DNA from 3 places in the Cumulibacter soli genome. Region 2 is predicted to be linked to each of the others. Evidence: predicted binding sites of a transcription regulator. Region 2 holds the regulator's gene; each other region holds the start of a gene.

Region 1 (10,272 bases), on a different contig from region 2:
AGCGAGTACGACGGGTGGGAGTGAAGGCCGTCCAGGAACTGATGACACACGTCGATGTCGTCGCGACCCCGACGACCACTTGTGGCGCCTTGACGTTCGACGACGTCGAACGGATGTGGGACGGGCCGGGATCGACGAACCTCACTGGCTACTGGAACGGCGTCGGGAATCCCACGCTTGCGATGCCTTTCGGGTTCACCTCGGGCGGACTGCCGCTGGGCGTATCGCTGTCAGCGGCGGCTTTCGAAGAGGCGACCGCGCTACGGGTAGGGCACGCATACCAGCTGCGCACCGACTATCACCTGCAGCGTGCGCCGCTACTGGCAGCCGCCGTTCCCGTCTGAGCAGCGTGAGTACACATCCGACCAACGTGACCAGGAGAGATCGATGAAAGCAATGACGACCGACGCAGCACAGATCATCGAGCTGCGCTGTGCGGAGATGCGATTCCCCGCCACAGCGGAAGAGAAGGAGCGGCTGACTAATCGTTACCTCGCGCGACGTGCCGAGGTCGAGGCCCTGTACGCGATGAGCGAGGTGAAGTACGAAGAACCGGGAGTGTTCTTCCGACCGACGCCCTAGCGGACCACCAGGCGCCGACGGTCTTGTGCCGGCTGGCGCGTTCGAATCATCGAGGACAGAACGGATACGGAAATGATGACCCAAGACGATGTTGCGACCGTGGGCGCGATCGTGAGCCTGGCCGAACTCGATACCCCTGATCATCGGCTGGCAGTGATCACGAGCGCGGCATTACCTACACAACAGATGATCCGGCAGATGGCTAACGACGTCGACCTCGGCGAGACACCGCCGAGCAGCGCTTTTAACGCGGGATGGGAGTAAGCAAATGCAACCACGTGAGATGACCATGGTCGATCTGGCGACGGCGATCGCACAACGCGAAATCAGCCCTCGCGAGGTAGTCGAGTCTTCGCTCGAATGTATCGAGGCGCTCGAGCCCCAGGTTGGCGCTTTTGCAACGGTCACCGCAGACCACGCCAGGGCACAGGCAGTGGCAGCAGAGAAAGACATTGTCGCGGGGCGCTACCGGGGCCCGCTGCATGGGATCCCGATCGCGATCAAGGACTTGATCAATACCGCGGGGATCCCCACGACGTCCTCCTCGCAGGTACGCGCCGGCTACGTGCCCGAGGACGATGCGGCGGTGATTCGGTCGCTGAACAGCGCGGGTGCGGTGATGGTCGGTAAAGCGCACACGCACGAGTTCGCGTTCGGCGCTACCACGCCGACGACACGCAACCCGTGGGATCTCTCCCGGATTCCAGGTGGCTCCAGCGGTGGTACGGCGGCCGCGATCGCCTACGGGGCAGTGCATGCCGGTCTCGGTAGCGACACCGGAGGGTCGATCCGGATCCCTGCTGCGTTGTGCGGCACGGTCGGGTTGAAGCCGACGTACGGCCTTGTTCCGCGTACAGGCGTGACCTCGCTGTCCTGGTCGTTGGATCACGTCGGCCCGTTGACGCGCAACGTCGCGGACGCCGCCTTCATAATGAACGCGATCGCGACCTACGACGGCGGTGACCCTGCCTCGGTGCGTCGTCCGTCGGAGGATTACGCGCGGCTGCTGAGTTCTGGCATCGAGGGCATGCGGATCGGCGTGCCGACCAACTGGTTCACCGACTATGTCGATGCTGAGGTTGCGTCCGCAACGAGCGCCGGGATCGAGGTGCTGCTATCGCTAGGGGCCGAGATCGTCGAGGTCGAGATCCCGATGACGAAGCATCTCACCGCGATGGAGTGGGCGATCATGATGCCGGAAGCGAGCGCCTATCACCGCAAGGCGATGCGGAGCTGTCCTGAGCTATTCACCGAAGAGACACGGCAGTTGCTGGAGGTCGGCGAGACGATCCTCGCCACGGATTACGTCGATGCTCTGCGGATGCGCCAGTTGTTCAAAGCCGCGTGGATGGACATGATGTCGGACTGCGATGTTCTCGTTGCACCGAGTACGTTCGCGCCGGCCGTACCTGCCGAGAACCCGGTGTACGAGTTCCCTGATGGGCGCGTCGAGGCCGCGACGCCAGGCTACGTCCGGCTGTCGTTGCCGATGAATCTGACTGGCTTGCCGTCGTTGCAGATTCCCTGCGGCCTGAACGCGAGCGGTCTACCGCTCGGCCTGCAGATCATGGGCAAGCCGTTTTCCGAGGCGTCGCTGCTTGGTGTGGGTGCCGCCTATGAGGCGGCCACCGAGAACGTCGGCCTGATCGCGCCGCTGGGGTCGCTCGCGGCGGCGTAGCAGCAGACCGATGCTGCAACGAAAGGAGGTGAGCGCGCGTTCACGACACGGGTGCGGAACTCCGGGCCCGCGGGAGCACGAAACCCGTGGGCCCGGAGTTGTCGTGGCGCCTGAGAGTTGTGTGGCCGCAGGTTGCGCGGCCAGCGTGACTCGGTACCGTTGGCGTGACCGTGCTCACCGCGTTGGAGGTACCCCGTGCAGAACCGGCAGATTCGATACGTCAAGCGCCCCACGGGCGCACTCGGAGTCGACACCTTCGAGTTGGGTGAAGCGCCGATGCCGCAGCCGGCCGCGGGTGAGGTGCTGTGCCGAAATTTGCTGGTGTCCATCGATCCGGCGAACCGGGCGTGGATGCAGGGCGCGACGTACCGCTCGCAGCTCAATGAGGGCGATGTGATGGCGGGCTACGGGCTAGCTGAAGTAATTGAGGGTGCCGACGGGATTGCGGCGGGAAGCATCGTGGGCGGAGACTTCGGCTGGCAGGAGTACGCCGTACTGCCCGCAGGACAGGTAGAGCCCCTAGCGGTCGAGGGCGAGCTCAGCCACTACATGAGCATCCTGGGCATTACCGGACTGACGGCCTACTTCGGATTGCTGTCGGTTGGCCGCCCTGCGGCGGGGGAGACCGTGTTGGTCTCCGGAGCCGCCGGCGCAACAGGAAACGTCGTCGGCCAGTTGGCTAAGTTGCATGGCTGCCGCGTCGTGGGAATCGTCGGCAACGCGGAAAAAGCCGCGTTTCTCACTGACGAACTTGGCTTCGATGCTGCGGTGAACTACCGCAGCGAGACCTACTACCAGGATCTGAAGGCCGCGTGCCCCGATCGCGTTGACGTGTATTTCGATAACGTCGGTGGCCAGACGCTGGAGTATGCGTTGCGATTGCTGAATCAGCACGGTCGAATTGTGTGCTGCGGCAGCGTGTCGGCGTACGACGGCGAGGCGCCTGAGGCCGGCCCGCGTGGAGTCCCCGGATTGATCACGACCAAGCGGATCCGGATGGAAGGGCTGTTGGTATTTGACTTCCAGGACGAGTTCGATCAGGCCCGCGCGCAGCTTCGATCCTGGGTCGAGGACGGCAAGGTGAAAGTCGTGCAAGATGTGCTCGAGGGGATCGAGCAGTTGCCCCAGGCATTGGTGGGACTGCTCGCGGGTGAGAATGTCGGCAAGCGCATGGTTCGCGTCGCGGAGCAGAGTTAGTCGACGGCACCAGAGCCCGAACGCCTATCTTTCAGCGGCCGCGAGTACCGCAGCGCTCGGCGGATAGCGCCAGTTGGGCTATTGCGTCGACAAAGTAGCGATGATCTTGGCGATGCGCCCCTCGCGCGTCTCGGCCTTCTTCGCTTCGGCCACGGAACGCGCATGCTCCTTACGCTTGGTGTAGGAAAGCGCGTCAAACGCAGAGCGGGCGCCCGGCTCGCCGTCTAACGCTGCCGCGAGTTCCGGCGGGACTTCGACGGTGCGTTCGGTGGAGTCGAGTTGGATCGTGGCCGTGACAGTATCGCCGATCTCGACCCCGAGTGCCGCGCGAGCGGCCTTTGAGAATCCAATGCAGTTACGACCGTCCATCCGGGCGATTCGCAAGCGTTGCGCCTTGTCGTCAATCGTCACGATGACGGGTGGATTCTTCACCGGGGCGAGTTCGGCGACCTGCTCATCGGTCAAGAAAATCGCGCACGCGGGTCCAAATGGTTCTAGTGACGTCGTCAGTGTGAGCATGATTCACCCTACGACCGCGGTGCTGAATTGTCGTCATCGTTGCGCGTCGGAGTCGATCGAGACGGCGACGAGTTCCGGTGCTGGTTTGGCGTCGTCGTTTCGCAGGGGGTCGCGGGTTCGGCAGGACGTCGGGTGCCATGGAAGTCCACTAGCGCAGGCGCCCAGAAGGACCTCTTGAACGGTTAGAGGGGCAGATCCTTGACCAACAAGTCGAACAGATGTACTATAGATGTGTCAGGTGATGGGAGGTGGGCACAGGTGAGTGATACGGATCCCTTGCGCTTCGTGCCCGCTGATACGCGAGACGTGGCGCGACAAAATCCGATGGAAGGGCCGCGGCTTATTGCGGTGGCTGAGGAATTCTCGCGTGAACTATCGGATGCGTTCGGCCAGTTATCGAATGGGCTGAACGCGTTGATCGATATTGGTGAGCGTGGCGATTTCGCCGCCCTTGGTCCTGAGTGCCTGCTCGCGATCGCTCGCGAGTTCGAAGCGCACCGAGCCCGTAGCGTGCTGTTCGACAGCCGTGTCATTGAGGCCGCTGAGACAGAAGGACTGGCGGAGTATGCAGGGCAGAAGCGCGCGAGCATTGCTCGGGTGCTTGCCACAGAACTCAAGATAAGTTCGCGGGAGGCGTCGGCGCGTGCTCGCCGAGCGAAGCAACTGCTCCCGCGAAACGGGTTCAGCGAAGGCGAAATGCCTCCCGCGCTGCCAGCCTTGGCTGAGGCCGCTCGAGAAGGAAGTGTCACCCTCGACAACATTGACGAGACCGGCGCAGCCATGCGTCGATTAGAGACGATCCCCGATATCGACCCCTCGCTGCGCGAGCAGGCGGAGCAGATCCTGATTGCTCAGAGCGCCTCTGTCGGGCCAGCGGATGTACGGAAGGTGGGTGAGGGGATCAATCAGATCCTCGTTCCCGACGGGCAAGGTCCCGACCCGGAGATCGCCAAAGCGCGCCGCGGGTTGCGCGTGGGCACGAGGCGTTACGACGGGCTCTACCCGATCAGTGGCTACCTGACCGCGAGCGCAAAGGCGAAACTTGACGCGGTGCTCGGTCCCCTCGGCGCGCCTCGTCCCGCGGACGACGGTACGCCGGACGAGCGAAGCGCCCCGCAGCGCCAACATGACGCGTTCGAGGACGCGATGCAGCGACTCCTTGATCTATCGGGCGTGCCCGCGAGTGGGGGTACATCAGCGACTGTCCATCTCGTTATTGATGCCGACCGCATCATGCGGGAACTCGGGCTGACCGCGCTTGTACCGGGCGACGAAACGGGCAGCGACTCCGTAATCGGTTCGCCCAACGCGAGGGTGTCCGGCTCCTGCTACGTCGGACGGGTTGCCGGCGGTGACCGCATCACGCTCGACGACCTCAAGCGACTCGCAGGAGAAGCGATGCTGATCCCGACCTGGATGAGCGAGTCGCGGGGGATCATCGGGTACGGGCGATCGCGGCGGGTTGCTAGCGAAGGTCAGACGCTCGCGATGATTGCCCGCGACGGAGGATGTTCGCACCCCGGATGTGATGCGCCGCCTGATTGGTGCCAGAGACACCACGTCGTCGAATGGTGGCGGGGCGGAGACACGGACATCGGCAACATGACGCTGGTGTGCGGGCGGCACCACCGAGAACTCGATTCGTCGGGATGGCGAATCGACATGCTTGACGGGCTTCCGTGGTGGACGCCGCCGCCACGGATCGATCCTGACCGAAGGCCGATTCTCAACGCGCGGATCCAGTTACCAGACCAGGAACAGCTTGATGACATCGCGAGGCGCGCGTGCGCAGCGCGGGAGGCGGTGGCGAGGAGCGACGAACAACTCGACCCCGCCGATGACCTGATAGCGTTCCTTGCCGCTCACATCGACGATCCCCCTGATCGGGATGCTTTTCATCAGGAACTTGCCGAACTACTCGCGAGCTATAACGTCGAAGTAGCGCGTCCTGCGACAGCGACAGCGACAGCGGCAGAAGCGGTGGCGTGATGTTGCCTCGCGGGGCGCCGCGCCCGCTCGACGCCGTTGTCTCGGGCTACGCCGAGGGCTGGGGAACGAACTCTCGGCGCAGATCGGCCTTAAGGATCTTGCCGCCAGCGTTGCGCGGCAACTCGTCCTCGCGCATCCAGATATGCGTGGGTACTTTGAACTTTGCCATCCGCTCGGACAGGAACGTCTGGAGTTCCGAGCTAGTCAGCGACGAGCCTGGTGAACGCTGGATGACCGCGCCCACCTCCTCGCCCAGAGTCTCGTGCGGTACGCCGATGACAGCGCAATCGTCGACCTCGGGATGGTCATGAATAACTGTCTCGACCTCCGCGCAGTAGACGTTCTCGCCGCCACGAATCAGCATGTCTTTCGCGCGGTCGACGATGGAAATGAATCCCTCCTCGTCAATACGCGCGAGGTCGCCGGTGTGCAGCCACCCGTCGGTGATCGCGGCAGCTGTCGCTTCCGGGCGGTTCCAGTACCCGTGCACGACGTTCGCGCCTCGGATCCACAGTTCGCCGATCTCGTCGGCCGGGACCTCCTCCTCGGTGGCTGGATCGACGCACTTCACTTCGCAGATCGCGACCGCTTGACCGACGCTGTACGGCTTCGCCGCGTAGTCGCTGCCGCGGGTGCCCGTGGTCATCGAAGAGGTCTCCGTCAGCCCATATCCGTTGCCGATGTCGCTGCCGGGCAGCAGAGCATGAGCGCGTCCGGCCAGACCATGCGGCGCCGAAGCACCGCCGGTGCCGACCGTGGTCAGGCTCGACAAGTCGCGGCTTTCGACGTCCGGCTGCGACAACAGCTGCAGCACCATCGTCGGTACGCCGGTCATCGCGGTGACCCGTTCGCGTTCGATGAGGTCCAATGCGACCGCGGGATCCCACTTATGCATCAGGACCAGCGTTGCGCGGCCTTGCATCGCTCCGAGCAAAACCGAGTGGCAGCCCGTGCCGTGGAAGAGCGGGACGCATACCAACGAAACCATTGGCGGCTTCGGTGCCGCGAGATCTTCCAGCGTCTTGCCGTCCCGCAGCGCCGCACGCGCCGCGGAGTAGCCCACGCTGATCACATTCCCGCAGATGTTTCGGTTGCTACCGAACGCGCCCTTCGGGCGGCCGGTCGTGCCGGATGTGTAGAAAATCGTCGCCATATCGTCGGGTGCGATCTCCGCAGGTGGCAACTCGGTCGCCTCACCGATCGAGGCGAGATCGCGGATCGGAATCGACACCTGCTCGCTCGGGCGGGCTACCAGCGGTACAGTGCCGAGCTCGGCGAATACCTCCTCAAGACGCACCAGACGCTCGGTGTCGACAATGTGCGCCTTCGGGGAACTGTCATCGATAGCGAACTTCAACTCCGGCGCCGTCCACCATGCATTCAGCGGCACGACGATCGCTCCGAGGCTCGCCGCTGCGAAGAACGCCACCGACCATTCCGGCAAGTTCCGCATCGTGATCGCGACGCGGTCGCCCTTCTGGATGTCGTAGTCGTCCCGCAGAACTCGCGCCAATCCCGCGGCCTTGCGAAAATGCTCGCCGTACGACATTCGTTCGTCGTTGAACACCTGAAAATCGCGATCGGCCGAATCCAAGGTCGATTCCAGCATCGCTCGCAGCGATGGCGGAGCGTTGCGCCAGGCGCGTACACGTGTCCCGCGGACCTCGACCTCTTCCATCTCGAATGCGGAACCTGGCGCAGTGAGCGCCTCACGGATCTCGGCATGGTCGCGGAGTACCGGCATGCGGTTGACCTACTTCCTCGAGTGCCGACCGTATGGCCGACGGATGGACGGACGACGATTCGGGCCGCGAGCACGAGCGCGGCTGTCGTGCCGATCGATGACAGTGTCGATCGAACAATCGACACAAGATCAGATGACACCATAAGTCGGTCCCGCGAAGACCGTCAACACGACCGCTGCTACGTGGCGCACGCTGTTGACCGCCCGCGAACGGCCGTTTACCGTCAGGGGTGCCGATCGAACGATCGACACAGATGGATCGCACGCCAATCCTTGTCCATCACCGCTCACCCGACGACCGCTCGCCCCACGACAGGACGGCCACGCATGGCCCGCAAACGATCACTCGATGAAGGACCGACGGTCCGTCAGGCGATCCTTGATGCCGGCGCTCGGCTGTACAGCGAACGCGGCTTCCGTGCCACTTCGATCCGTGATCTCGCGGATGCGGCAGGTATCTCGTCGTCCACGATGTATCACCATTTCGCGAACAAGCAGCAGATCCTCTACGCCATCCTCACCGACTTCATGCGCAGTTTCGCGGGCGAAATCATCCCGATCCTGACCGACGCTTCGATAGCACCGCAGGAGCGGATCACCGACGCTGTGCGACTGCATTTGTGGATCAGTGAGCGCGATCGCCTCAAACTCGTCGTCGGCGCGCCGGTGCATTACGAACTCGGTGACGAACAGCGCCAGGCGCTATCCGCGCTGACTGGTGAGTACCGCAGTGCCTTTCATGGCGCAATCGGTGACGGCGTGCGCTGCGGCGTATTCGACGTGGCCAACCCGCGACTAGCGACGATCGCGATTCTCGACATGCTCAACGGCGTACGCGAGTGGCACGACCCAGCTGGCGCGCTGTCATTTGAGCAGATTGTCGACCATTACCAGCGGACCGTCCTGCGCCATCTCGGGTACGACGAGCGAGCGCAGCGGCCTGCGGGGCAACGAGCCGCGTCGCGGATGCATGCGTGATTACCGAAGGGAACGCACGATGACCATGAACGACAGGGCCGTTAACGACACGACGATTAACGACAGCATCGACGCCATCAAGACCATGCTTGGCGATATCCCCTTCGATCCGGATGCGCTTCGTGAACGGTACCGCCATGAACGGGACAAGCGTCTGCGCGAAGACGGCAACGAACAGTATGTTGAGGTCAAAGCCGAGTTCTCGAATTATGTCGATGATCCGTACGTCGATCCCGGGTTCAGCCGTGCCCCGCTCACCGACGAGGTCGAGGTCGCGATCATCGGTGCCGGATTCGGTGGGCTGTTGGCTGGCGCCCGACTACGTGAGGCCGGATTCGGCAAGATTCGGCTCATCGAGAAGGGCGGGGACGTCGGCGGTACCTGGTACTGGAACCGCTACCCGGGTGCGATGTGTGATGTGGAGTCCTACATCTATCTGCCGCTGCTGGAGGAACTCGGTTACACCCCGAAGCACAAGTACTCCTTCGCGCCCGAGATCCTCGAACACTCTCGTAATATCGCCAGGCACTTCGCGCTGTACGACGACGCCACGTTCCAGACCGGCGTCACCGATATCGTCTGGGACGAGGAAATATCTCGCTGGAGAATTCGTACTGACCGCGACGACGAGATGCGCGCCCAGTACGTCGTAATGGCGACCGGCCCGCTGAATCGTCCAAAGTTACCCGGGATCCCCGGTATCAACGATTTCCAGGGATATACCTTCCATACCAGTCGGTGGGACTACAGCTACACCGGCGGCGACTCCAGCGGAAACCTCACCGGTCTACGCGACAAACGCGTCGGGATTATCGGTACCGGCGCAACGGCGATCCAGTGCGTGCCGCACCTTGGCGCCTGGGCGAAGGAACTGTTCGTGTTCCAGCGGACGCCGTCCTCGGTCGATGTCCGCGGCAACAGGGAAACAGACACCGAATGGTGGAACTCTCTGCCACCTGGCTGGCAGCGCGAGCGGATGCGGAACTTCAATTCTTTGGTGACCGGCGGTCGTGAAGAGGTCGACCTGGTCGGCGATGGGTGGACCGAGATCTTCCGCGGGCTGACTGGCATTGCGGCGAAGCGCGCCTCGGAGCGTTTGGGGCGCCGCCTCACTCCCGTCGAGAAGCAACACCTGATGGAAGTTTCCGATTTCCGCAAGATGGAGGGAATCCGCTCCCGAGTGGATGACGTCGTGCGAGATCCTGCCACGGCGCAGGCGCTTAAGCCGTGGTACCGCCAGTTCTGTAAGCGACCGTGTTTCCACGATGAGTACCTCGACACCTACAACCGCTCGAATGTGCACTTGATCGACACTGACGGCAAGGGGGTTGAGCGACTCACCGGGCAGGGCGTCGTCGTGGACGGTGTCGAGTACCCCGTGGACTGCCTCATCTTCGCGACGGGGTTCGAGGTCGGTACCGGTTACACCCGCCGCTCCGGTTACGACGTGACGGGTCGAGGCGGGATCACGCTCTCCGCGAAATGGGCGGACGGCGCGAAGACTTATCACGGCCTACAGTCGCGGGGCTTTCCGAACATGTTCTTCCTTGGGTTGGTGCACACCGCCTCGACCGTCAACGTTCCG
Region 2 (10,272 bases):
TTACCCGGTGCCACCGGGCGTGACGGCGATCAGCGCGTGGAGCAGTTACGATCGGCCGCCCGACGTGCAGTCGACTGGCTGTGCGAGCCCGGTGAACCGGTGACGGTGTTGACCAGCGGGGCGAACGGCCGCGTGCCCGACGGCGCCGCTCTGAACGCAGCCGCGTACGGCCTGTCGTATCGCGGCCAGCTCGGTGCTGGGGGACCGCGGGGTCCTGAGCTCGTACCTCAGACGCCGGGCTTGTTAGTGGCTTCCTATCTGCTGGACGGACATCCGGCGCACGGAATAGAGATCTCGTCGCAGCAGACGTTCATGAACGAGCCCGACTTCGATGCGAACTTCATCCTGGTGTGCGGAGGCGGTTCGGCTCGACGACGCGATGGCGCGCCCGGCTATATCGACGAGCGAGCTGTGCCGCATGACGATGCGTTGGCAGGGTTGATCGCGAACGCGGACGCGGCCGCGCTGGGCACCGCCGATGTGGATCTCGCCGATGAACTACTTGACGATCTGGCCCGACCGCTGGCAGTTGCCGCACGGCTGGTGGCCAGGTGGAAGCATCCCGTGTCCGGTCGCGTCGATTCCTATGAGGCACCCTTCGGCGTGGCTAATATCCTTGCGCGCTGGTGGACCCATGCCTGACGTCATCGTCGTACTCGGCCCGACTGCCTCGGGGAAGACTGGGCTCGCGCTGGACATTGCCGATCGACTCGGTGGGCCGGAGCATGCCGAGATCATCAACGCTGACTCGATGCAGGTGTACGTGGGAATGGATATCGGAACTGCGAAGCTTCCTCCGGATGAACGGCGCGGTATTCGTCACCACCTGTTTGACGTGTGGCCGGTGACCCATTCGGTCACGGTCGCGGAGTATCAGCGGTTGGCGCGCGAGACGATCGCTTCGGTCCATGCGCGCGGACGCCGCGCCATCCTGGTGGGCGGATCGGGACTTTACATCACCGCGACCCTGGACGACCTGCGTTTTCCCGGGACCGATCCGTTGATCCGGGCCCGACTGGAGGCAGCACTCGACGCGAGTGGTCCGGCTGAACTACACCAACGGCTGCAGGCATTGGATCCGGCCGCCGCCGAGCGCATTTTGCCGACCAACGGGCGACGTATCGTGCGCGCGCTGGAAGTGATTGAACTGACCGGCGAGCCATTCAGTGCTTCGTTACCGCAGCAGCCCACGCAGGTTTTACCTGCCGTGCAGGTCGGTCTGGACTGGCCGCCCGAGGTGCTTGCTGAGCGGATCGAGGCGCGTGTCGACCTCATGTTCGAGCAGGGGTTCGTCAAGGAAGTCAGCGAACTGCGTGATCAGTTGGAACACTCGCGCACCGCATCGCGCGCGTTGGGATATCCGCAGGTGCTGGCACTGCTGCGGGGCGACGTGGACGAGCGGCAGGCGCGCACCAACATCGCGACCGCTACGCGGCGGTTTGCGCGACGACAGCGTTCGTGGTTCGGGCGGGACCCACGCATCCGTTGGCTCGATCCCGCTAGCGCAACGCTCCTTGATGACGTGATGCGTACGATTGAGCGGTGAGCACAATGGAGTTCGCCAAAGGCCATGGCACCGAGAATGACTTCGTCATCCTGTTCGATCCGGACGGACAATTCGATCCGACTGTTCATCAGGTACAACAGATCGCTGATCGGCATCGCGGTCTAGGCGCCGACGGCATATTGCGGGTGGTACGAAGCGTGCACGTGCCCGAGGCCGACAAAGGTGCCGAATGGTTCATGGACTATCGCAACTCTGACGGGTCGATCGTCGAAATGTGCGGTAACGGCGTGCGAGTGTTCGCGCGTTACCTGCAGGAGCGTGGACTAGCCTCCACCGCCGGCCTGGATGTGTCCACCCGCGCGGGCATCAAGTACGCGGCGTTCAACGCCGATGGGTCCATCACCGTCGACATGGGCCCGCCCGAGGTGCTCGGGGTCAGCGCGACAACTCTGCAGGGCCGACGTCTTACCGGACTCGGAGTCTCTATGGGAAATCCGCACCTGGCGATCGATCTTTCTCCGGCTGGGCTTGAGGTCGACGATCTCGATCTGTGCGCCGAGCCCGAATATGACCGCACCCTCTTCGCAGAGGGCGTCAATCAGGAGTTTTACCAGGACGCTGCGCCGATTGACGGCGTAGACATTCATGTGCGGATGCGCGTACACGAACGCGGCGTCGGTGAGACGCGATCCTGCGGTACCGGAATCTGCGCGGTGGCAGTCGCTGCACTGGCGCGCACCGATCGCCAGGAGGGGACCGTCGTCATCGACGTTCCCGGTGGGCGTCTGTACACGGACGTGACTGCGCAGCGGGTCCTGCTCAGCGGGCCGGCTGTGATCGTCGCGCGCGGCGAACTCATCGTGTAGCGCTGCAGCGGAAAACTCACGTGCGTTGCGGTCCCATTAGTGGGACGATGGATCGAGTATGACGATTCCTTTACCAGACCATGATCCTGGACAGTTCGACCTCGCCGATCGACACGCGCTGCGGCGCGTGGTGGGGCTGTCCACGGAACTTCAAGACGTCACCGAAGTCGAGAACCGACAACTCCGACTGGAACGCGTAGTCCTCGTTGGGGTCCAGTTCGGGACGCAGCGCGACGCGGAGAATTCGTTGCGTGAACTCGCCGCGCTTGCCGAGACGGCAGGATCCGAGGTGCTCGACGGCCTCCTACAGCGACGTACGAAACCCGACCCCGCGACGTACATCGGCTCGGGCAAAGCCAAGGAGTTAGCCGCCATCGTCGCGTCTACGGGAGCCGACACAGTGGTCGCTGATAGCGAACTTCAGCCATCGCAACGGCGTGCACTCGAGGACGTTGTCAAGGTTAAGGTCATTGACCGCACGGCACTCATTCTGGATATCTTCGCGCAGCACGCTAAGAGCCGCGAAGGTAAAGCGCAGGTCGAACTTGCGCAGTTGCAGTACCTGTTGCCGCGACTTCGCGGCTGGGGCGACTCGATGTCGCGGCAGGCCGGCGGTCGGGTCGCCGGTGGCGACGGCATCGGATCGCGCGGCCCAGGTGAGACGAAGATTGAGCTTGATCGTCGACGGATCAATTCGCGTATCGCCAAACTTCGTCGTGAGATTGCGGCGATGAAGGTCGGCCGCACCACGAAGCGCTCGTCACGTCGACGGCGCGAAACGCCCTCCGTGGTCATCGCTGGATACACTAACGCCGGCAAGTCGACGCTGATTAATCGATTGACCGGCGCCGGCGTGTTGGTCGAAGATGCATTGTTCGCGACACTTGATCCGACGGTACGTCGTGCCGAAACCGCTGATGGGCGCGCGTACACCATCTCCGACACCGTCGGGTTCGTCCGCGCGCTACCGCATCAATTGGTCGAAGCGTTCCGCTCAACGCTGGAAGAAGTCGAGGATGCCGACCTCGTACTGCATGTCGTTGACGGCGCGCACCCGGATCCCATGGGGCAAATCAGCGCAGTGCGTGAGGTATTCGCCGACATTGATGCCGGTGACGTTCCGGAGTTGCTGGTCGTCAACAAGGCTGATGCCGCCGACCCGAACGACCTAGACGTGTTGTTGAGCAACCTACCGGGAGCCGTCGCGGTATCCGCGCGTACCGGCGATGGGATCGCGGAACTGCGCGCCACCATCGACAGCGCGCTCCCACGACCGGCAGTCACCATCGATGTCCTGGTGCCGTACGACCGGGGCGACTTGGTGACAATGCTGCACAATCGGGCGGATATCGACACGATCGAGTACCTCGCCGACGGCACCGCCATTACCGGGAAGGCCTATCCGGGCGTCGCATCGGCCGTTGAAGCCTACGCGCGCAGCGCCCCGTAGTCTGGCCTGGTGAGTGCACCAACAGTCCGCCCGGCGCCGCCGTGCGGAAATACGGACGGTGCGTGGCCGAGCCCACGCGCAGCGTATCGCCCGCGGGCCTGGCACGCCCTCGTCGCGGCAGCCATCTTGCTACTCGTCCTACTCGATGTGCGTTTCGACGGATTACTGCGTCAGTTTGACGCGACGAGTAGCGACTGGCTGCTGTCGTGGGGCATGCAAGATCACGGGTTCCTGAACGCATTCGGGTGGGTACTGAGCCAGACCGGTGGGCGGGGACCGAACCTCGTACTGATCCTGGTGATGTGCGGCGTGATCTTCGCGCAGCGCCGCACCTACGCGCCGTTCGTGCAAGTGCTCAGCGCATCGGCGCTCATGTACCTCACGGTGTATCCGATTAAAGCCTGGCTTGATCGCAGCTTTCCGACAGATCCGGGCGGCGACTACCTGCACGCCTCGCCGGCGCCGGGTGGCGCATTCCCATCAGGTCACCAAGTGAATGCGACCGTATTGGTGGGGGTGGGCGCATGGATCGCCATGGAATACATCGCGAACGATACCGTGCGGCGCGTCATCGCTATCTACGCGGTCGTTGCGCCCATCGTGTGCGCCATCGCGGTGCTCATCATGGGCTACCACTGGGTCTCAGATGTGATCGGCGGAACCTGCGCGGGCATTATTCTGCTGTGGTTCGTCCGTTGGTTCTGGGCGAGTCCGCTCGGCGAACGGGCGACCGCGGCGATGAGCGTGCCGCGGCGCAGCCCGCGCGCCGAGCGCTGAGGGTCAAATACGTCGCAGGACCGATACGACTCGACCGAGGATCGTCGCGTTGTCGCCATCAATCGGTTCGTACGCCGGGTTATGCGGAATCAACCAGATGTGCCCGTCGCGCTGCCGATATGTCTTGACTGTGGCTTCTCCGTCGATCATCGCAGCGACGATTTCGCCTTGATCGGCCACGGGCTGTTGGCGCACGACTACCCAGTCTCCGTCGCAAATCGCGGCATCCACCATCGAATCTCCCGTAACTCGTAGGAGGAACAAGGTGCCTTCGCCCACGAGTTCCTTGGGGAGCGGAAAAATATCCTCGACGGCTTGCTCGGCGAGGATCGGGCCACCGGCGGCGATCCGTCCGACGACCGGAACGTAGGTCGCGGCGGGCAATGCATGCTCAGCGTCCGGATGCTGTTCTTCCGCAGGTCGTACATCGACCGCGCGGGGGCGATTCGCATCACGTCGCAGGAAGCCCTTGGCCTGCAACTGCCGCAACTGATGCGCTACCGACGACGGCGAGGCGAGCCCGACGGCTTCGCCGATCTCCCGGACGCTGGGCGGGTATCCCTGGTTAGTGATCGCTGTACGAATGACCTCCATGATGTGGTGCTGACGTGGGGTGAGCGACGCCTCATCAGGGCGGGAGGGGAGATGGTGCACGGTGGCGTCGCCGTCACTGGGCTCTTCCGTCGCATCCTTCTTGTCGGCCATGGGGGCTCCTCGTCGAGCGGTCGTAGTCGCGCCGTAATACTCGGCGTCTCGATTCACATTCTGCCAACTACTTGATCACAGTTCAAACATTTGTTCGAGTAGACACGCCGAAATGTCTTGACATCGCCATTAGGTCGAGGCCTAATGATACAGACGTTCGATCGAACAACAGTTCGGCCCAACCTCGGTTGGTCTTCCCGTGGACGTCCCGACGAGATTCGCATCAAAAACTTGTCGGTGGCATAAGTGAGGCTTTGGCTCATGATTACTTCGACTGCAACGCCCTCGCGTACTTCGACGCGCCGCGTGAAGCCCCTGACGATTACGCCGTTCGGTCGGCCCCAGATAGATGGTCCGAGCGGCCGGCGCCAGCAGCCGTCGCAACCGACTATTGGTGCGTCCGCGTTGCGTGATGCGCGCGCGGACCTGGGCATGTTCGAGGAGCGTGCTCGCGAGCAGGTCCCCGTACGGCGGCTGATCGGTGAGCAGTTGGATCCGATCGTGCCGGCGGTCGTGTCCGAGCCGCCGCGGCGCGCAGATCGGCGCGCTCGGAGCATGGTGGATCCGGTGAGTGAGCGGCGCGCGGTAGTCGCTGCGCCGGTGCGCGGAGTCAGTAATCGCCCGCGCCGACTGAGTCTGACCCTGCGCGGGCGAGTGACGGTCGTCGGTCTATTGGTCGGCGTGGTCGCAGGGTGCTCGGCGTTGACGCTCGGTCTGTCCGAGCAGCCGCGCCCTGCCGAATCCACGCAGGTCGTCGCCCGCAGTGGAGAGACGATCGAGTTGGTCGCCGAGCGCGTAGCTGACGGCCGTGACGTGGGCGACGTCGCCGAGTCGATCCGCGCGGCGAACGGACTGGCTATCGATGACGCCGTGCAGGCCGGCGATGTGTTGGTCGTTCCTGGCTCCTGACATCGCCGTCCGCGCATCCGTCGAAATTCCCCCGCGTTTCTGGTTGCGGCGCATTGTGATCCGTCCTAGTCTTGACCACAACATCTAGTAGTTACACGCTTGTGGTTCGTCCACAGGTTGTGCACGAGATGCTCACAGGTCATCCACCGGCTGTCCACAGGCGGACGGTGGGTTATGCCCAAGGAATCCACAAGACGCTCGTACTCGGCGGAGGACAACATGCGCTGCCCATACTGCAGGTGCTCCGAATCGAGAGTTGTTGACTCTCGCGAGGTCGACGATGGTCAGTCCATTCGCCGTCGACGTTCCTGTCAGGAATGCAGTCGGCGATTCACCACTGTCGAAGAGACCGTATTGGCGGTCACGAAGCGTAGTGGCGTGAGCGAACCGTTCAGCCGTGACAAGGTCGTACGAGGTGTCCGGCGGGCATGCCAGGGTCGTCCGGTGAGCGAAGACGCCTTGGCCCTACTTGCGCAGCAAGTGGAGGAGACCGTGCGATCGAGCGGTGCCGCTGAGATACCGAGCCACGAGGTGGGTCTCGCGATTCTGCGCCCCCTACGCGAGCTTGATCCGGTGGCGTACCTGCGGTTCGCCAGCGTCTATCGATCTTTTGAATCCGTCGCCGACTTCGAGCGCGAGATTGAGTTGCTGCGCGCCGAGGCCACCGAGCCCGATCCGTCACAAAACCTAGATATCTCTTCGTGAGTAACGCGTCATCCGACCCACTTCTATCCCATCAACGTCATCAGCACGGCGCACTGACAGTCACAGCGCGAGAGAGGACACCGGCCATCATGACCGACATCGCCCAGCCCATCCGCAGCACGGAGCCTAGTGAGCCGCGTTATCCGCACGACGGTCTACGCGTCGAGCGGGTCTACACCACCGAGGGGGTGCACCCTTACGATGAGGTCGTCTGGCAGCGCCGTGACGTAGTGATGACCAACTGGCGCGACGGCTCGATCAACTTCGAACAGCGCGGTGTGGAGTTCCCCGAATCGTGGAGCATCAACGCGACGAACATCGTCACCACGAAGTACTTTCGTGGCGCGGTCGGTACCGATAGCCGGGAACACAGCTTGCGTCAGCTTATTGACCGGGTAGTCAATAAGTACCGCGAGGCTGGCGAGCTCAACGGCTACTTCGCGAGCCCCGCTGACGCGCAGATCTTCGGTGAGGAACTCACCTGGATGTTGTTGCACCAAGTGTTTTCCTTCAACTCGCCGGTGTGGTTCAACGTTGGTACGGCTGCTCCGCAGCAGGTGTCGGCGTGCTTCATCCTGTCCGTCGACGACACGATGGACTCGATCTTGAACTGGTACCGCGAAGAAGGACTCATCTTCAAGGGGGGTTCCGGCGCTGGTCTGAACCTGTCGCGGATCCGATCCAGCAAGGAACTGTTGTCCTCCGGTGGAGAGGCATCCGGACCGGTGTCGTTCATGCGTGGTGCCGATGCGAGCGCTGGCACGATCAAGTCCGGCGGCGCGACCCGTCGCGCGGCCAAGATGGTCGTGCTCGACGTTGACCATCCAGACGTCGAGGAGTTCATCGATACGAAGATGAACGAGGAGCGCAAGATCCGTGCGCTGCGTGACGCGGGGTTCGATATGGACCTCGGTGGCAAGGACATCGTGTCGGTGCAGTACCAGAACGCGAATAACTCGGTGCGCGTGAACGACGAGTTCATGAAGGCATACGAGGCCGGCACCGAGTTCGGACTGCGCGCCCGGCAGACAGGTGAGGTCATCGAGACCGTTGACGCCAAGTCTCTGTTCCGCAAGATGAGCGAAGCGGCGTGGGCCTGTGCTGATCCCGGCATTCAGTACGACACCACTATTAACGACTGGCACACCAATCCCGAGTCGGGCCGCATCACGGCCTCGAACCCGTGCTCGGAATACATGTCTCTGGATAACTCGTCCTGCAACTTGGCGTCGCTGAACTTGATGAAGTTCCGCGAAAGCGACGGCAGCTTTGATTCCGCGAAGTTCGTCAAGGCCGTCGAGTTGATCATCACCGCGATGGACATTTCCATTTGCTTCGCGGACTTCCCGACTGAGCCGATCGGGGTCACCACGCGGGCATATCGCCAGCTCGGTATCGGGTACGCCAACCTGGGCGCCTTGCTGATGAGCAATGGCCTTGGCTACGACAGTGATGGTGGCCGCGCGCTGGCGGCGTCGATCACGTCCCTGATGACGGGTACGGCCTACCGCCGCTCGGCCGAATTGGCCGGGATCGTTGGGCCGTACGAAGGGTACGCACGCAACGCCGATGCCCACGCCCGCGTAATGCGTAAGCATGCGGCCGCCAACGACGCGATGCGGCCTATGCACGCCGCCGACACCGCGGTGACGCGTGAGGCCGAGCGCCAGTGGCAACTGTGCTTGGAGTTGGGCAAGGAGAACGGCTGGCGCAATGCGCAGGCCTCGGTTATCGCGCCCACCGGCACCATCGGATTCATGATGGATTGTGACACCACCGGCATCGAACCGGACTTCTCGTTGTTGAAGTTCAAGAAGTTGGTCGGTGGTGGCTCGATGCAGATCGTGAACCAGACCGTGCCGATGGCGCTGGCGACGCTCGGGTACCAGCAGGAACAGTCCGAAGCGATCGTTGAGTACATCGCCGAACGCGGCCACGTGATCGACGCGCCCGGATTGAAGCCGGAGCACTACGAGGTGTTCGATTGCGCGGTCGGTGAGCGGGCGATTTCGCCGATGGGCCACGTGCGGATGATGGCCGCGACCCAGGCCTTCATTTCGGGGGCCATTTCCAAGACCGTGAACATGCCGGAATCGGCGACGGTCGAGGAGATCGAGGATATCTACTACCAGGGTTGGCGTCTCGGTCTGAAGGCGCTGGCGATCTACCGTGACAACTGCAAGGTCGGTCAGCCACTGTCCACGAAGAAGTCCGATGATGCCGCCGCCGACAGCGAGGCAGTTACCGTCGAGCAGCGCCCGGTGCGCAAGCGCATGCCGAAGCAGCGGCCGAGTGTGACGACCTCCTTCAGCGTCGCCGGCGCCGAGGGCTATCTGACGGCCGGGTCGTACCCGGAGGACAGCGAACTCGGCGAAGTGTTCCTGAACCTCGGTAAGCAGGGGTCGACGCTGTCCGGGATCATGGACGCTTTCTCCGTAGCGGTCTCGATTGCGCTGCAGTACGGCGTTCCGCTGGAAACGTTTGTTCGGAAGTTCACGAACATGCGTTTCGAGCCCGCAGGTATGACCGACGATCCGGACATCCGCATCGCGGCCTCGGTGGTCGACTACGTTTTCCGGCGTCTTGCGTTGGACTACTTGCCGACTGAGAAGCGTGAGGAGTTGGGCATTTTCTCCGCTGCCGAGCGCGCTGCGCAGGTGGAAGCGAGCTACTCGTCACCCGTCGTGCAGACTGCTACCGACGATGAGGCATCTGAGATTTCATCGATGTCGACCTCGGTAGCGGTCGAGGCGCCACGCGTCGAGCAGGCTGCTGAGTCCGCAACGGTTGACGAAGCACATTCGTCTGCAGAGCTCATGGATCTACTGCTGCAGGGCAAGGGTGCGGATGCGCCACTGTGCATGTCCTGTGGCACGAAGATGCGGCCTGCAGGTTCCTGCTACGTGTGTGAAGGATGTGGCAGCACCTCCGGGTGCAGCTAGGTTGGAGTGATACGAGGCCCCGATTCCAGTGGTATCTGGAATCGGGGCCTCGTAGGCTCGGCAATCGATTATGACGACTGTTTAACGAACCGTTCTAGTTCATCTAGCGCGTCGTTCCACAGTTCGTAAAGGCTGCGCTCTTGGCCGCGATCGTCACGGACACCTTCGAGGGTGAAGGTGAGTTCTGTGGAGTCTCCGTTCGCCTCGAGTTCTACGGTTACCACTGGGAAATTCTTCTCGGAGTCTTCTGGGTTGCCCCAGCTGAACTGAAGTCGCCGCGGCTCCTGGATGTCCAGGAAAGTTCCCGCCGTGGGAAACGTCCCCCGGGTCGGCACGACGAGCGTGTAGGCATAGGCGCCGCCGGTACGAAAATCTGACTTGATCGATTCCAACGGCGTGAATACACCCCGA
Region 3 (10,272 bases), on a different contig from region 2:
GCGCCACCGGTCTTCGGCGCCGGTTTCGCGCCACGCCGTGGCGAGCAGTTCCTCGCCATCGGCCCCGCCGGCCGCGATTTCGCGTAGTACGCCGAGGATCCGCGCGAGTTCGCGTAGTCCGGACGCCTCGGGACCAGAGGGCACCGCGAGTCTGCCCGCGACGACCTCTACGAGTAGACGCGCCGACGTGCGACCGCCTCCTGTCTCGAACTCGACGGTGCGCAGTTTCTTACGTAGTCGTCGCATCATGAGCGCGTCGAGCCGGAAGTAGGGCGAGCGCAGCACCTCTTCGATCCTGGCGGCGTCGGCTTCAGTCTCCTGGCTGAGCCGAACGATTTCCAGCAACGACTGCACGGCGGTGCTTTGCCCGACCGCGGGCTCGTCCACTCCCGCGTCCAAGGGGACCCCGGCGGCCGCGAACGCGCGGCGTATCACGGGCATGCTGGCCGCCACGGACCGAACGACGACGCACATCTGCGACCACGGAACGCCGTCCACCAAGTGTCGCTCACGGAGTACGGCGGCGACATCGGCCGCTTCGCGTGACTGGCTAGGCGAGGCCAGCACCACGACTGGGCGAAGCGAGTCCGGCTCGAGCGGGGTGCGCTCAGGGTAGGCGGCACCCAGTAACCCGGCGGCAGTCCGCATCGCGGCCGCCAACGCGGGAGTCGCCCGATAGCCGGTGCTCAGCGTGATCTCCTGATCTGCAGTAAAGTCCAGCAGCGAGCGGCGGTCGGCACCGCGGAACCCAAAGACCGATTGATCGGGATCCCCAGCAAGCACCGTGGCAGCCGTACCGCCGGCGAGCAGCTCTAGCAACTCCCGCTTTGCGGGATCGAGCTCCTGCGCTTCGTCGACGTAGAGGTAGCTCAGTCGCTGACGTTCTCGGTGCAACTCATCGGGGTCTTGACGCCACAAGTCAACGACGGCTCGGACGAGTTCTGCCGGGTCATAGGAATCCTCCAGGCGCATCCCGGTCACACCCGCGTACTCGGTGAGGAAACTACCCAGTGATTCCCAGACCGGGCGACCGTACTGCTCCGCCCAAGCACGCAACTGCGTCGCGGAGACGCCGCGTTCGGCGCAGCGCATCAGCGCATCGCGTACCTCTTGGGCAAACCCGCGGGTCGGTAGGGCTGCCCGTAACTCGTCTGGCCAGGTCGTCGCCCCTTCGCCATCCAGGGCGCCGGCGAGCAAGTCGCGGACGATGGCGTCTTGCTCGGGTCCAGTGATCAGGCGCGGGGCCGACCAGTCGTCGCGGCGCCGCCAGGCTCGATCGAGTACCGCCCAGGCATACGACTCAAAGCTCCGCACTGGGACTTGCCGCAACGCGACCTGAGTTTCGGCGACCACGGCGTCGCGTAGGGCGGCGGCGCCACGTCGGGTGAAGGTGAGCAGCAGAACCTCGTCGGCGCTGGCACCCTCGTTTAACCGCGCCGCAGCCGCACGCGCGAGCACCGAAGTCTTGCCCGAGCCCGGACCACCGAGCACGCGTAGCCGACCTTTGGTATGCGCGACTACGGCGTCCGCGTCCTGGTCCGCGCGCCACGCGATCGCGGGACGTCCCGACGGTCGCACCAACCGTACGCTTGGCGTCACTGTTGCCACGGGCTCTCCTTTCCGGCTGTTGCGTTCTAGTCTGCCGAAGCGCCCCGACAAGTTTTCGCGGCATCCGGTGGCCGCGCTCATGACCGGATTGCCCTTGGCTTCGGCAGCGGGCACAGAACCGCCGCGCACGCCGATCACGCTGCGGTCGGTGCGGGCGCGGCACCGGCGCGGTCGGCCACACGCTCACCCCGTGTGCCGGTGTAGGCCGCGAGCAGGTCGGCGAGTTCGTGATGGAAATTGTCGCGCTCGCGCGGGTTCGTGACATGAAGCGCGAGCAGCGCTATCAATTCGTCGGCAGGGTCAAGACGGTCTTCTTCGCGGCACTCTTCGTCGTCGACCACCATTCCGGTCGCGCGCGCATCATCACAACCCGATCGTCGGATGCTGGCGTGTCGGGCGGCGTCGTCGATCTCCTGCTGGTCCGGTATCCGGATCCGCGTGTTCAGCACTGGCCGCTGGTCCGGATCGATCCAGGGCGGCGGGACCCACCACGGCAGCCCACCGACCATCCGCACCACCCAACCGTTCTTTTCGAACTCGCGATGATGGTGCCCGCACAACAGAGTCAGATTGCCAAGATCAGTACGCCCGCCGCGCCACCACTCGATGACATGGTGCCGCTGACACCAATCCGGCGGCACATCGCACCCGGGGTACGAACAGCCACGATCGCGCGCGATCAACGCGTTCGTCTGCCCCACGCTGGCGATCCGCCGTGAACGCCCGTACGCCACAATTCCGTCGGCCGCGCTGATCCATGTCGGAATCACCAACGCCTCATCAGCCAACCGTAGGAACTCCGCGCACGTCAGACGGTCCCCACCGGCGAGGCGGCCCACGTACCGCGACCGGTTATCCCGGGCCCGATCACCACCTGCATTGCTGACACTCTGAGTGCTGAACTGGTCGTCGGCGTACTCGGCGCTCGAGGGATCCGGCACCACCCCAAGCGCCAACATGACCGCGTCCATATCCACGGTGATATGTACCGTCGCCGCCGTCCCGCCCGACGCGGGGACACCGTTTAGGTCGAGCACGCGGCCCATTACGTCATACAACGCATCGTGACGGCGCTGATCGGCCGAGCGCGCATCCCGACTGCCGTCCACCGTCGGCCGAGGCGCACCGAGCGGTGACAAGACCGCATCCACACGCGCCTTAGTTTCCGGAGTCAGAAAGCCGGTGATCGCATATGTGCCATCCCGACGCTGGCGACCGATGCGCAGGCCACGCCGCGCCGCGGTAGTTTCCGCACCTGGGCCCCGCCCATCCGGCAGCAACACCTCATCCAGGTGCTCGCCCACCGCTTTCAAGTCAGTCGGGCCCAACGCGCCCGCCTGCTCGAGGAGCGCCTGTTCGGCCTGCTCCAGCAGCGACGCGTCCAGCCCATCGATCGTGCGGATGCGGCGCATCGCCGCGCCGATCTCATCGACCTGCCCGCTCGTCACACTGCCAGCCCGTACAGCCGCACTCAACTGCGGCAACTCCGGCGGCTGCTCACCCGCACTGAACCCGTTACGCGGCAACAATTGCCTACCCCGGCGCACTCGCGCATTCGCCTCGCCGACACTGATCCGCAACGACCGGACAAGGGCATGCGCCACGCGCTTCTCCCCAGTCACGACCGCGAACGACGGGTCCTCCTCCGCGGCCTCGACGAGCCGCGCATCAACCATGATGCCGCGGGTGCGGTGCCGCTCAAGCTCACCAGCCATTCTCAGCAGACACTGCGGATCCAGCGCCTGAAAAGCACCACGCTCACCAATCGCGCACAACGCATCCATGCCCTGCGCCAGCAGGGCGAGGGCATCGTGGATCTCCCGCGAGAGCGCCGAGGCCACCACCCACGGACCAGCAACCCCCGCGTCGGCAGCCGCGCGTGCGTCCGCCGGCACAAACCGCAACGGATCAGCACCAGCAACACACCCGGTAGTGCCCGCGGCACGATCCCCATCACGACGGAGGGCCGTAGCACCAGTATCCGCATCGACCGACACGCCGCAGCCCTCCCATCTGTTGGTTCTCATCGTCTCATCTTATCGTACATATGTTCGAACCATATGGCAATAGGTCACGCGCGCGAACTGTGATGACTCAGGACAAACTTGTCGCATCGAACTGCCAGCACGCGTGTGGCACCGGATGGACGAGCCGGCGCCAAGCCGACCGGGTCCTAATTTGGCTCGACACGCGCGACACCGGACCGGCGGAAGATCCGCGCCAGCGCCGCGATCGACCGCACTGGCACCATCGCCATAGCGCGCATCTTGGTCGGCGCGCTGTCGGCGGATCCGGGACTAGCGTTCCGCGAAGGCGGATCGGGCCACGCGCCCGTTCCGCAGTAGGACGCCCTCCGCGCTGAGGTGCTCGATCTGGCGCGCCGCGACCTCCGGCGCCGGCGTACCGTCGGCGCGCAGTACCCGCCACCACGGCACGCTCGCCCCGTATTGGCGCATTACCCGCGCCACCTGCCGCGGTCCACCCATACCGAGTTCCGCGCCGACACGCGCAGCGATGTGGCCGTAAGACATCACCGTGCCACGCGGGATCGACTCGACCACGCTCAGCACGGCATCGGCGTACTCGTCCAGCGACGCCCCAGCGCTCACCGCCACACCTTCCCATCACTGCCGTTACGCAAACCCGAATGGCCTCAACGCCAGCCCGCACAGCCAACCCGCACAGCCAACCCAACCTGACGCGCGAAACTAACGGATTGGGTCGACACGCGAAAACTACGTCACGCGAAGCTAGGTCAGTAGCTCGTCAGACTCTCATCGACGTCAGCGATCCAGCCCAGAATCCCACCGGACATGTGCCATACCCGCTCGTACCCGGCGGCCCGCAGTTCTTTGAGCGCATGCCCAGAACGCCCGCCGGACTTGCAGTACAACAGGACGTCACGATCCGTAGCCAAGTACGCCGCCGGGTCCGCGGTCAGCGTCTCCCGCGGCACCAGCATCGCGCCATCGATCCGGCAGATCTGGGCTTCGTACTCCTCGCGGACGTCGATCAACTGAATATCGCGATGCGTAATCCATCGTTGCGCCTCACGCGCATCAATCGTGCGATCGGCGATCGGGTCCTCAACGGAATCAGTGGGCTCGCTCAGGGCGGTGATCGGCGGCAGCCCGCGCGAGGCGAACGAGACGGTGCGCATCGACATCGACAACAAATCGCACACCAGCACTGAGCCGAGTAACGGCCGACCGATACCGATCAAGAGTTTCGCTGCCTCAGTCGCCATGAGCGATCCCACGACACCACAGATAGACCCGATGACGCCCGCCTCGGAGCACGACGGTACGAGGCCCGGAGCGGGCGCGACGGGGTGCAGATCGCGATACGTGCGCGCGAGCCCGTCCGGCGCGTTTTGCCAGAACACGCTCACTTGCCCCTCGAATCCGAGGATCGACCCCCACACATACGGGATGCCGGCGATCGCGCATGCGTCATTAACCAGGTACCGCGTGTCAAAGTTGTCGCTGCCGTCGAGCACCAGGTCATACCCCGAGACGATCTCGACAGCATTCTGCGTCGTGAGCCGTTCGGGGTGCCGCCGTACCGCGACCCCGGTGTTGAGTCGACCCAGCGCGGCTGCGGCCGAGTCCACCTTCATCGCACCGATATCCGACTCGGTATGGATCACCTGGCGCTGAAGATTCGAGCGCTCGACGCGATCGTCATCGATCACGCCGATGACGCCCACACCCGCAGCCGCAAGATACTGCATCGCGGCGGACCCCAGCCCGCCGGCACCGATCGAGAGGACTCGCGCGCCAGCCAGGCGCCGTTGCCCGTCTTCACCTACCGCCGAGAGCGCGAGGTGTCGCGAGTACCGCACTCGGTCGTCACTGGTCAGCGGCGCCGATGGCTCAACGATGGGTTCGATGGGGACCACCTCCGCGATCCAGCCTAATCGCGTCAGCCGGGCGCGTTCGGGTCGTCCGCTGGACTGTTCGGGTACGGATACGGGTTACGCACGCATCCCTCAAGTCGCAACGTCTGCTGCAGCATCACCGGCGCCTTCTGCCCGGGTCCCGGACAGTTCACGTGGCCGTACCCAAGGTAGTGCCCGACCTCATGATTAATGACGTACTGGCGGTACTCCCACAAGTGCCCCTCGTAATCCGGCACGCCCACCGACCAACGCGCCAGGTTGATTACGACGTTGTCGCCGTACCGACACGAGGTGTATCCCTCGGTGCCGTATCCGGGGCAATAGCCTTCGACATGTTGCGGGCTGACCAGCAAGATATGCATCGCCGCAGAACCATCGCTGGTCCGCTGAAAACTGCGCTGACCACCGGCGGTCCACCCGCGCTCGTCCGCCAGGATCTCTTCGACGTACGAGGCGAATTGCTCGCCGTCCACGCCGAGTCCGCCCTCGATCTGCACATCGAATTGCGTGAGGGGACCACCTGCGCCGAGGTTCTCACTCGTTCCCGGCACCACCGCCAACGTGCCATCGCCGGCTTCTACATAGTCCGGCGAGGGGGCCGCAGAATCCGCAGCCGGACTCGCCGCCGACGAACTGCTACCCGAAGCGCCCGACGATCCAGACTTCTTCGAAGACTTCGACGACGACTTCGCCGACGAGGACGCGTTCGGAGACGACGAGCCAGCGGCCGACGATGAGGCTGCCGGGGACGACGTATCAGCGGAACCGCCCGCCGCCTGCGCATCGGAGCCCGACGTCTCTGAGCCCGCGGCATCGGAGCCCGAACCGGACTGCAGCGAAATCACCAACGCCACAATGATCACCACCGCGAGCGCCGGCAGCGCGACGGCGCGCCAGCCATATCGGCTCACCGCGGACTTGAGAGCGCCGTCATCACTCATCGAGATTACGCAGCCTCCCTGCCCGCGGAAGCCCGGCGCACCAGGTCAACAACGAACTCCGCGGTCTCGACGGGAGCCTCGAGTTGGGCCGTATGACCGACCTCGTCGAGGATGTGCACCTGCGAGCCGGAGATCGTGGTGCCGAGCTTCGGTGCCCGCTTGACCGGGACCAACCGATCAGCGGCACCCCAGATGATCGTGGTCGGCACGTCCAGAGTCGCGGCCAGCCGCCACGGGTGATCCTTGCGGCGGTGCAGGTGCGCGGCTACTAGCCCTCGAAGACTGCCGGAGAATGCGGCGTTCGCCCACGGATAGCCGGCGCGTACGGCGACCTCGTCGCGCTGTTGCAGCAATCGCTCGTACGGGATGTTCTCGGGGTGTGCGAAACAGATCGCGGCGGACATTTTTGCCCGGGCCATCGCGTCGTCGCCCGGTCCGTACCGCTGCTGCAGACGGTCACCCAGGAACGGCACGGCCAGCAGCGCCAACCGAGGATCGGCGTCCGTCGGCGCCTCGAATCCGGGTACGGCCGGCGAAATCAGCGTCAGCGTCTCGACTAGATCCGGGCGCATCGCAGCAACCCTGATCGAGATCAGCCCGCCCATCGAGTTTCCGACGAGGTGCACCGGTCGGTCCGCGACCGCCTCAATTGCCGCAATAGTCCAGCGCGACGCCGCGGTGATCGAGTAGTTACCGTCCGGCGCTGGGTCGGACTCGCCCCAGCCCGGTAGGTCCAGAGCGATCGACGCTCCGACCCGCTGCAATGCGGTTGCTAGGTCCGTCCAGTTGGTTGCCGAACCACCGAGCCCGTGAACGTGGAAGAACGGCGTCGTGTTCGGCGGTCCGGGAGTATGTCGCGCATAGAGGTTCACCGACCGATCCTGGCCGCCGATCGTGGTGGTGACACGCTCAAACCGTCCCGGCCACGGCGTGATACGGGAGGTCGGATCGACGATGGTTGCAGGCACAGCGGACACAACAGACTCTCTTAGAATGGCAAAACGGGTGTGTGGCGCGGACGCGCCAGGTGTTCGACGCGGCCATCCAGGATAACGCTCCAGGCGGCGCGTGGGGCCTTTTGCTGCGAATCGATCTCGATCGCCTCCTCACCGCGCGCTGCGCGGAGGCGATCAGTAGTCTGATACTCCAGCACATGGCGCTCCACTGAGGCGTCCGTCACCTTAGGAGGCCACAGTGGCTGAGCCCGATGCACCCGGAACCGCAGAGCCACAGTCCTCGCCCGCGCTTCCCCGTGGCCGCATGTCACGTGCGCAACGACGCGAACAATTGTTGGATGCCGCCCGTCAAGTCTTCGTCACCGCCGGCTACCACCAAGCCGCGATGGACGACATCGCCGAACGCGCCGGCGTCAGCAAGCCCGTCCTCTACCAACACTTCCCCGGCAAACTCGAGCTGTATCTGGGCCTACTCGACACGCACATCAGGGATCTCACCGATCTCATCGAAGAGGCGATGGGGCGTTCGGCCGACAACCAGGAGCGCGTGCGCGCGGCCGTCGCGGCGTACTTCGATTTCGTCGACTCCGGCAGTGAGGGCTACCGACTGGTCTTCGAATCGGACCTGCGTAACGACCCCCAGGTCGGCGAGAAAGTTGCCGCCGCCCAGGAAGCCTGCGTTGCCGCGATCACCCGCTCGATCGCGGGCGACACCGGGATCGATCCCGACCGGGCTCGGGTGCTCGGCGTAGGCGTCGTCGGAGTGAGCGTCGCGAGCGCGAGCGCCTGGCAGCAAAACCGCGATTCGATGTCCCGCCAGGACGCCATCGAATTGGTCGCCGCACTGCTGTGGGGCGGGCTCTCCGCTTTCCCCGCCGCGCATCGGGACGAGGACTGAGCAACGGCGTTCGCTGTGGGCGTTCGCGTTGCGACGCCCAACTCATCGCGCATGGCATAGCCTCGTTCGCGTGCCGCTCACGCGGCGCACCGGACGAAGCACAAGGAGCATCGTGGACATCAAGATCGGCATCACCCAGTCCCCCCGCGAACTCGTCATCGACTCGGCGCAGGAAGTCGACGCGGTCAAGCAGGCCGTCACCGAGGCCCTCGCCAACCAGGAAGGCGTGCTGGAACTCGCTGACCGTCGCGGTCGGGCGTACATCGTGCCTTCGGCAAAGGTCGCGTACGTCGAGATCGGTGAGGCCGACGGACGCCGAGTGGGCTTCGCCGCAGGCGACTAATCCCCGCGAACGCGAGCCCGCGCGCTAGACTAGCCATGTTTATGTGCGCGGGCACCGCCGAATCACACTCACCAGAGGGTTCGGCGACACGAGCCGATGAGTCGAGCACACCCACGATGGGCGCTCCTCAAGACTTCTCGTTCGATGTGTCCGTGCGTGCGATCAACGACGCAGAAGGACACCAGAATTGAGTGACACCCAAACCTCAGGCCACGAGGCCGAGGCTACTGAACCCGTGACTACCGAACCGGCCGCAAGCACCGACAATGTCGATATCGAGGGACTTGACGCCCCGGTAGTGGATGTCGCGGCGCAGGACGTAGAAGATCCCGGCGAGACTGCACTACAACCGACGTTCGCCGAGTTGGGCACCCGCACCGAGACTGTCGAGGCGCTCGCCGAGATCGGTATCGTGCGCACGTTCCCCATCCAACAGATGACCTTGCAGATCGCCATGGGCGGGCACGACTTGATCGGGCAGGCCCGCACCGGCACCGGCAAAACGCTCGGGTTCGGCGTTCCGATCCTGGAACAGATCTCCAGCAAGGCTGAGGGCGCCGACGGCACCCCGCAGGCGCTGATCGTCGTACCAACCCGCGAATTGTGCGTACAGGTCACCCGCGATCTGCAGCAGGCCGGCAGCAAACGAAAGATCCGCGTCGAGGCAATCTATGGCGGCCGCGCGTACGAGCCGCAGATCGCCGCGCTGGAAAAGGGCGTCGACATCGTTGTGGGCACCCCCGGTCGGCTGATCGATCTGGCCGAGCAGGCGAAGATCGTCCTCGGCAAGGTCAAGATCCTGGTGCTGGACGAGGCCGACGAGATGCTCGACCTCGGCTTCCTACCCGACATCGAGAAGATCTTGCGCATGGTGCCCCAGGAGCGCCAGACGCTGTTGTTTTCCGCGACGATGCCCGGTCCGATCGTGACCCTGGCGCGTCAGTTCATGACGCAGCCGACGCATATTCGCGCCGAGGCACATGACGACAATCAGACCGCGCCGTCGATCCGGCAGATCGTCTACCGCGCGCACGCGCTGGACAAGCCCGAGCTGCTGGCGCGGGTCCTCCAGGTCCCTGACCGCGAACTCACCCTGATCTTCACCCGCACCAAGCGGACGGCGCAGAACGTAGCGAACGAGTTGGAAGACCGCGGCTTCGCCGCTGCCGCGGTGCACGGTGACTTAGGTCAGGGCGCCCGCGAGCAGGCGCTGCGCGCATTCCGCTCCGGCAAGGTCGACGTCCTGGTCGCGACTGATGTCGCCGCCCGCGGTCTGGACATCAGCGGCGTCTCGCACGTGGTCAACTACCAGACCCCCGAGGATGAGAAGACCTATGTGCACCGGATCGGCCGCACCGGCCGCGCCGGTAAGGAAGGCATCGCGATCACGCTCGTCGACTGGGACGATCTACCCCGGTGGGCGCTGATCGACAAGCTCCTCGAGCTCGGCATCCCCGAACCGGTTGAGACGTACTCGACCTCCCCGCACCTCTACGAAGAGCTCGGCATCCCCACTGAAGCCACCGGCCGGTTACCGCGTAGCAAACGGACCCGAGAGGGATTGGACGCCGAACAGGTCGAGGACCTCGGCGAGCGTAAGCGAGACTCGCGTCGAGCCGGCGGCC

Evidence for each region. The regulator LexA, encoded in region 2, represses DNA repair genes until DNA is damaged. The targets are predictions, from matches to a motif close to TCGAACANNTGTTCGA.
Region 1: E1H16_RS15540 (HNH endonuclease signature motif containing protein) is a predicted target of LexA. The motif match lies at 4,187-4,202, and genes of this name have one in related genera.
Region 3: E1H16_RS05130 (HNH endonuclease signature motif containing protein) is a predicted target of LexA. The motif match lies at 3,648-3,663, and genes of this name have one in related genera.

The regions. Positions count from the first base shown of each region.
Region 1 covers NZ_SMSG01000007.1:45,563-55,834, reverse strand. The annotation lists gene E1H16_RS15570 (amidase) at 1-344, shown strand, start outside; gene E1H16_RS15565 (hypothetical protein) at 388-582, shown strand; gene E1H16_RS15560 (hypothetical protein) at 655-846, shown strand; gene E1H16_RS15555 (amidase) at 851-2,260, shown strand; gene E1H16_RS15550 (NADP-dependent oxidoreductase) at 2,456-3,457, shown strand; gene E1H16_RS15545 (YdeI/OmpD-associated family protein) at 3,536-3,976, opposite strand; gene E1H16_RS15540 (HNH endonuclease signature motif containing protein) at 4,235-5,965, shown strand; gene E1H16_RS15535 (class I adenylate-forming enzyme family protein) at 6,012-7,709, opposite strand; gene E1H16_RS15530 (TetR/AcrR family transcriptional regulator) at 8,037-8,687, shown strand; gene E1H16_RS15525 (flavin-containing monooxygenase) at 8,707-10,272, shown strand, end outside.
Region 2 covers NZ_SMSG01000003.1:265,250-275,521, forward strand. The annotation lists gene E1H16_RS08030 (class III extradiol ring-cleavage dioxygenase family protein) at 37-642, shown strand; gene miaA (tRNA (adenosine(37)-N6)-dimethylallyltransferase MiaA) at 635-1,546, shown strand; gene dapF (diaminopimelate epimerase) at 1,552-2,373, shown strand; gene hflX (GTPase HflX) at 2,432-3,823, shown strand; gene E1H16_RS08050 (phosphatase PAP2 family protein) at 3,833-4,600, shown strand; gene lexA (transcriptional repressor LexA) at 4,604-5,305, opposite strand; gene E1H16_RS08060 (hypothetical protein) at 5,612-6,214, shown strand; gene nrdR (transcriptional regulator NrdR) at 6,434-6,919, shown strand; gene E1H16_RS08070 (vitamin B12-dependent ribonucleotide reductase) at 7,009-9,861, shown strand; gene E1H16_RS08075 (SRPBCC family protein) at 9,930-10,272, opposite strand, start outside.
Region 3 covers NZ_SMSG01000002.1:289,237-299,508, forward strand. The annotation lists gene E1H16_RS05125 (ATP-dependent helicase) at 1-1,608, opposite strand, end outside; gene E1H16_RS05130 (HNH endonuclease signature motif containing protein) at 1,743-3,635, opposite strand; gene E1H16_RS05135 (MGMT family protein) at 3,906-4,217, opposite strand; gene E1H16_RS05140 (ThiF family adenylyltransferase) at 4,364-5,509, opposite strand; gene E1H16_RS05145 (DUF3152 domain-containing protein) at 5,533-6,450, opposite strand; gene E1H16_RS05150 (alpha/beta fold hydrolase) at 6,456-7,418, opposite strand; gene E1H16_RS05155 (TetR/AcrR family transcriptional regulator) at 7,645-8,304, shown strand; gene E1H16_RS05160 (DUF3107 domain-containing protein) at 8,417-8,647, shown strand; gene E1H16_RS05165 (DEAD/DEAH box helicase) at 8,835-10,272, shown strand, end outside.